One region of the Parafrankia sp. FMc2 genome, then DNA from elsewhere that is predicted to be linked to it. Evidence: riboswitches for the same ligand, from Rfam matches in the RefSeq annotation. Region 1 holds a riboswitch; the other holds the start of a gene.

Evidence for each region. Region 1 has a riboswitch for cobalamin ahead of metE (5-methyltetrahydropteroyltriglutamate--homocysteine S-methyltransferase). Riboswitches for the same ligand answer to the same signal wherever they lie in the genome.
Region 2: it holds a riboswitch for cobalamin, as region 1 does, so the genes downstream of both, AB1460_RS29620 (ABC transporter substrate-binding protein) here and metE (5-methyltetrahydropteroyltriglutamate--homocysteine S-methyltransferase) in region 1, are expected to answer to the same signal.

What each region holds. Positions count from the first base shown of each region.
Region 1 covers NZ_JBFLUG010000018.1:32,448-35,851, reverse strand. The annotation lists gene metE (5-methyltetrahydropteroyltriglutamate--homocysteine S-methyltransferase) at 1-1,768, opposite strand, end outside; cobalamin riboswitch at 2,010-2,164, opposite strand; cobalamin riboswitch at 2,433-2,704, shown strand; gene metE (5-methyltetrahydropteroyltriglutamate--homocysteine S-methyltransferase) at 2,846-3,404, shown strand, end outside.
Region 2 covers NZ_JBFLUG010000135.1:15,299-18,702, reverse strand. The annotation lists partial or broken gene AB1460_RS29630 (IS256 family transposase) at 1-695, opposite strand, end outside; partial or broken gene AB1460_RS29625 (transposase) at 769-939, shown strand; cobalamin riboswitch at 1,200-1,341, shown strand; gene AB1460_RS29620 (ABC transporter substrate-binding protein) at 1,449-2,456, shown strand; gene AB1460_RS29615 (FecCD family ABC transporter permease) at 2,528-3,404, shown strand, end outside.

The DNA.
Region 1 (3,404 bases):
CGTTGCGGACGAACGAACAGGCGAGCATTGTCACCGGTCCGGTCAGTGTTCCCTTGACGGGCCTTTGCGTACGCGACTGCGCATAGGACACCCACCGCACCGTCATCGGCGCCGGTCGCGACACGTCGCCGAACAGGATCGGCGGACGGACGTAGCGTGACCCGTAGGACTGCACCCAGCCGTGTTCGGTCGCCGCGCAGCCGGCGAGCTGCTCGGCGAAGTACTGGACCATGTCGTTGCGCTCCGGCTCGCCGTGCACGAGCACATCGAGGCCGATGTCCTCCTGTAACGCGATGAGCTGGTCGATCTCGTTCTCCATCGCCCGGATGTAGGCGGCCTCCGCGATCTCCCCGCCGCGCCAGGACGCGCGGGCCGCGCGGATCGCCGTGGTCTGCGGGAACGACCCGATCGTCGTCGTCGGCAGTACCGGCAGGCCAAGCGCCCGCGTCTGCGCTCCGGCCCGGATCTCCCGCGCCACCCGGCCCGGCCCGTCACCACTGACCGACGCGACCCGGGCCCGGACCCCGTCGTCGACAAGACCGGCCAGCACGGCCGTGCGGCGCGACTCGGCACCGGTGAGCTGGGCGGACACGGCTGGCAGATCCTCGCGCAGAGCCCGGCCGAGCAGCACCACCTCCTCGACCTTCTGCCGGGCGAAGGCCATCCGGTCCGCCAGCGCGGCCTCGAGGCCCCGCTCCAGGGTGAGGTCGAGCGGCACGTGCAGCAGTGAGCACGAGGTACTCACCACCAGGTCGCCGGCGAGCCCCAGCAACGGGACGCAGGTCGACAACGCGGCCGGCAGATTCGTGCGCCACACGTTCCGGCCGTCGACGAGGCCCGCGACGATCGTCGTCCTGCCGATGCCGCCGATGCCGGCGAGCGCGGCCAGGTTGCCAGGCGCGGCCACGAAGTCCAGCCCGATCGCCTCGACACCGACCGACGCGAGCACTGGCAGAGCCGCGCCGATCTCGCCGAAGCAGGTGGAGACGAGAAGCTTCGGTCGCGCCGGCACCGCAGCCAGTGCCGTGTAGGCGCGGCGCAGCCCCACGAGCTCCCGCTCCGACAGGTCGCGGGCCAGCGCCGGCTCGTCGAGCTGCACCCAGGTAGCGCCCGCCGCGGCCAGCCGGCCAAGCAGATCCGCGTAGGCGGCAACCAAATCGTCCAGCAGGTCCAGCGGAGTGAAGCCGGCCGCCGCGACGGTTGAGGCCCTGGCCAGCAGCAGGAAGGTCAGCGGGCCGACAAGCACCGGACGGGTGTCGAGGCCAAGCGCCCTGGCCTCGGTGAACTCGCGTTCCGGCTTGCGCCCGGCCAGCCGGAGCCGGGTGTCCTGGTCGAGCTCGGGCACAAGATAGTGGTAGTTGGTGTCGAACCAGCTGGCCATCTCCAGCGATGGCAGGCCGGCACCGCCACGGGCCATGGCGAAACAGACGTCCAGCTCCAGCGAACGGCCGGGACGCGCGGCGGCGGAGGCCACGCCACGGTAGCGGTCGGGAACCGCGTCGAAGAGGACCGCCGCATCCAGCACGTGGTCGTAGAACGAGAACGTGTTGGAGGGCACGGCGTCCAGCCCGGCGCCGGCGAGCTCGGTCCATACCTGCGCACGCAGCGCAGCGCCTGTGCGTTCCAGTTCGGCGGCGTCGATACGACCCGCCCAGTACGCCTCGGTCGCCACCTTGAGCTCACGGGCTCGACCAATCCGTGGATACCCCAGAACGGTTGTGCTGACCGTGCCGATGTCGCTGTCGTCGCCGTCGCCAGAAACCGACATGGGTTCCATCCCTCGGGAAGCACGCCGTGGTCGGTGAGCCGTACGAAGGAGGCAGGCGACCACGCGACGGCGGGCGCCACGGGGCCGGCGGACGGATGCCGGATTCCACCTCGGCGGCTTTCCCGAGACCGACGCGCAGCCCGCCCGTTCGGCCGCGGTCGTACCCGCGACACGCCATCGGCCACCGACCCACCCGCGAGGTCACGGACCCCCGCACGCCGGCGGCGCGCGGGCGGGGGGCAGGTCTTCGGACTCGCGGACGACCGTCGGCCGACCGGCCGACGAACCTACTGGCCGCCGCTTCCCAGGTACACCATCCACCCAGTGCGTACTGACGGCGTTCGTTCCCACTCACCGCTGCGGGGCAGTCCCGGACTCGCACCGGGTTCCCTCTTACGACGTCCCCTCACTGCCAGGCCCACCCGTCGCTGCCACGAGATGTCGAGGTTCCTCGCACACTCCGGCAGCCCACCCGGGCCGACCCCACCGCGGGAGGACGAACCCACCGCGCCCACGATCATACGGGGTGCCACCCACGAGCTTCGTCTCCTCCGCCCGGCCGCGGCCAGCCGTGTCGTGGCCAGCGCCGCGCCCGCGGTGCCGGCCGCGGTCACGTGCCCGTCCCACCGTTGCTAGGCTGCTGAATGCAGCTGGTTCGATCACAGCTCCTCACCTCAACGGGGGTGGCGATGCTGTGGGAGACGTGAGAGGGAACCCGGCGCGAATCCGGGACTGCCCCGCAGCGGTGAGTGGGAACGAACGCCGTCCGATGCCACCCCGAGAGGAGTGGCGCGACAGCACTGAACCCGCGTGGGCCCGGCCAGTGATGCACCGGCCAGGCCCGGGTTTGGGAAGCGACGGCCAGTAGAAACCCCGATCCGAACGGATCGGGAGAGCCCGCGAGTCCGAAGACCTGCCCGCTGTGCGTGTCCGCGATCGCGGGCGCGTTTGGCTGTGGCCTCGTGGGCGGGTCCGCGCCGTCGATACCTGCTGGTCCGCGTTCGTCCAGGACCGGGATGGGTGTCGGTGCCGTGCTGGCGCTTTCGCGAGGTCGAATGGACTCGCGAAGGAGAGGCCATGAGCACCACCGGTCCGGCAAGTCGCGCGACGGTGTACGGATACCCCCGACAGGGGAGCAAGCGGGAGCTGAAGAAGGCGACCGAGGCGTACTGGGCTGGCAGCAGCGACGCCGAGCAGCTGCTGGCGACGACCCGCCAGCTGCGCCGGGAACGCCTCCAGCTGCTGCGCGACGCCGGGGTCGAGGAGATCCCGAGCAACGACTTCTCGCTCTACGACCATGTGCTCGACACCGCCGTCCTGCTGGGTGCGGTTCCGCCGCGGCACCGCGAGGCCGTCCCGGACGTGAGCACCCCGCAGGGCAGGCTGGACCGCTACTTTGCCATGGCCCGCGGAAACGACCAGGTGGCGCCGCTGGAGATGACCAAGTGGTTCGACACCAACTACCACTACCTGGTGCCTGAGCTCGGCCCGGACACCTCCTTCGCGCTGGACCCGGAGAAGCCGCTGCGCGAGTTCACCGAGGCCAGCAACGCCGGCGTGATCACCCGTCCGGTTCTGGTCGGCCCGGTGACGTTCCTCCTGCTGGCCAAGCCAGCTCCCGAGGTCGGCGACGGGT
Region 2 (3,404 bases), on a different contig from region 1:
ATCTCGGTGAGGACCTGCAGCCAGTACTTCGCCCCCTCGTGGCCGTCGCCGGCCCACAGGCCCAGGATGTCCCGCTCCCCGTGCACGGTCACCCCCACGACGGCGTAGAACGGCCGGTTGGCGACCTGGCCGTCACGGACCTTGACCACCACCGCATCCACGAAGATCACCGGGTAGACGCGGTCGAGAGGCCGGTTGCGCCACTCGGTCATCTCGGCGACGACCTTGTCGGTGATCCGGGAAATCGTGTCCTTCGACACCGAAGCACCATAGACCTCGGCGAAATGCGCGGCGATCTCTCCGGTAGTCAATCCGCGGGCGGCCAGGGACAGCACGATCTGATCGATGCCGTTCAACCGGCGCTGCCGCTTACGCACAATCGCCGGCTCGAAACTGGCGTCCCGGTCCCGGGGAACATCGATCTCGACCGGGCCGATCTCCGTCAGGACCGTCTTCGTCCGGATCCCGTTCCGGGAATTCCCGTTGTCACGGCCGGCAGGGTCGTGCTTGTCGTAACCCAGGTGCGCGCTCATCTCCACTTCCAGAGCGGTTTCGAGCACGGACTTCGTCAGCCCGCTCAGCAGCCCCCCAGGCCCGACGAGGTCCACGCCCTCGGCGCGGGCCTTCGCGACGAGCTCGGCGGCCAGCTGCTGGTGATCGATCGGGGTCGGCATGGGATCGAGCGTCTCGCTCATGATCGTCCCTTCCCGCCGAGTCAGCCTCGGCGGCACGGGCCAGACCACACCCACCGTTGATCAGACACTCCCACGCTGGGTCGTCGAACGCAGCCTGGGGTGGATCATGCTACGTCGCCGGCTGGCCCGCGACTACGAGACCCTTCCCGCCAGCTCCGAATCCATGATCCACATAGCCATGATCGACAACCTCGCCAGGCGCATAACGGACGAAGCCACCCCAACCTGGCGAGGCACCTACTAGAACATAAGCCGCAATCAGGGCAAATTAAACGCCCTCTCAGATGCCAGATGCCGGCGGAGACGCTTTGGAGTGCACACCGGTGGTCGTCGCTCCTTGACCGAACGTAACCGGTCAGGTCTCGTAGATCGTTCGCCGGACGGCCGTTGACGTGGTGGCCACGTTCGATCTCCGCGCGGCCTTCCCGACCCTGAGCCTCGAAGGAGGAGGTTCGACCGGGACCGATGACTGTTGCGCCTCAGTTGTCGACACTCGCCAAACAGGCATATCTACCCTGGTAGCCTCCTGTCTTGCTTCGCGACAGGTATCGGGGAAGCCGGCGTGAATCCGGCACGGTACCGCCACTGTGAGTCGGCCATGGAGATGGCCGCGAGTCAGATACCCGGCCTGTCGCACCCTTCCGTGATCGGGGCGAGTACCCCGAGAAAGGGGTGTGGACGCTGATGCGCGCCCGTCACCTGCCCTTCCGTGGATCTCGCCTTCGGGATCGCGCGACCCGTCAGTCAGCCGTCGTGTCGGCCACCGCCGCGATGATGGCCCTCATCGCCGGTTGCGGTTCTGATGACGCGGGCGAGACAGACCGGTCCGCCGCGGCCGTCACGGTGGAGAACTGTGATCGGCAGGTCGGTGTCACCGCTCCCCCGCAGCGGGTGTACGCGACGTACCAGCCTTCGGCCGAGATGATGAGCGCGCTCGGGCTGGGTGACCGTCTGGTGGGCTCGTCGTTCTTCGACGCCGAGTTCCTGCCGGAGTATGCGGACGGCCTGCGGGGGGTGCCGTACAGCGAGAACAATCCCACCCGCGAGGCACTCCTGGCCACGAAGCCCGATTTCGTCTTCGCCGGCTACGGCACGGTGTTCGCCGCCGACACCCCGGATGGTGTCGGGACGCGCGCCAGCCTGGAGAAGCTCGGTATCCAGTCGTACATCCTGACGCCGTTCTGCCCGACCGAGGACGGGAGGACCGACCAGGAGGTCGACCCGGCCGACGTGTCCATCGACGCCGTGTACGACGACCTTCTCACCATCGGCAAGATCTTTGACGTCGAGGACAAGGCCCGGTCACTCGTCGACGACTACAAGGATCGGATCACGACCGTCGAGACGGCGGTGAAGGGTGCCGAGAAGCCCACGGTCGCCTACGTGCGTCCGCAGGAGGACGGGACTTTCCAGGTCTGCACCGGGGTCGACTTCGGCACCAGGATCATCGAGGCCGCCGGGGGCGTCAACGCGTTCGAGGACGTGACGTCGACCCGCAACATCTATGTCGATGCCGAGGAGCTCATCAAGCGCGATCCGGACGTGATTCTCACCAACTCCGGCTTCGGGGTGGACTACACGCTCGACGACGCGATGGGAAACGTGAACACGATCGTCGACAACCCGGCGTTCGCCGGGTTGACGGCGGTGAGGAACAACGCCGTCCATCCGTCGCTGTTCGCCGACCGAAGCGCCGGGGTTCGCACCGCGCACGCCGTCGAGCAGATGGCCTCGCTGATCCACCCCGACCTCGTCGACTGACGGTGAGTCTCGCTCCGCCCGCCACCCAGACGCCTTCCTCCGGTGCGGGGGCAGGCGATTCAACCCGCCGGATGCGTCAGGGGGTGCTTCGCGGCGGGTGGAGTCGATCGCTGGGTCTCCTCGTCGCCGTCGCGGGGCTTCTCGCCGCCACGTGGGCCTCGATCGTGCTCGGCGTCAACGCGATCAGTCTGGGCGACGTCCTCGACGCGGTGTCCGGCGCACCGGTCACCGATGCGGAACGGATCGTCTACCACCTGCGCATTCCGCGAACGGCGACCGGCCTGCTCGCGGGAACGGCGCTGGGGGTCGCCGGGGCCGCGATGCAGGGCCTGACCCGGAATCCCCTGGCGGATCCCGGCCTCCTGGGCATCAACGCCGGAGCCGCGCTCGCCGTCGTCGTGGCGATCAACGTCTTCAGGCTCAGCGGTGTCTCCGGCTATCTGTGGTTCGCCTTCGGCGGCGCGGCGGTGGCCGCGGTCTTCGTCTACGCCCTCGGTTCACTGGGCCTGGGGGGTGCGACCCCGGTCAAGCTCGCGCTCGCTGGTGCGGCGACCACGGCGTTCCTTGGCGGGATCACGACGATGATCACCCTGCGTGACGCCTCGTTGATGGACGACTTCCGTTTCTGGGCCGTGGGCTCCCTGACCCGCGCGGACGGAGCCGCACTACTGACGGTCGCGCCGTTCGTCGGCGTCGGACTCGTTCTCGCGGGGGGCCTGAGTCGCACACTCAACGCCCTGGCTCTCGGGGACGATCTCGCCCGCAGCCTCGGCACGCGGTTGTGGGCCGCCCGTGCCGTCGGCGCCGTCGCGGTGGTGCTGCTCGCGGGAGGCGCGACCGCGGTCGCCGGGCCGGTCGCATTCGTCGGCCTGGTGGTGCCGCACGTCGCGCGGATGATCTGCGGCCCGGACTACCGATGGGTGATGGCCTGGACGGCTGTCCTCGCGC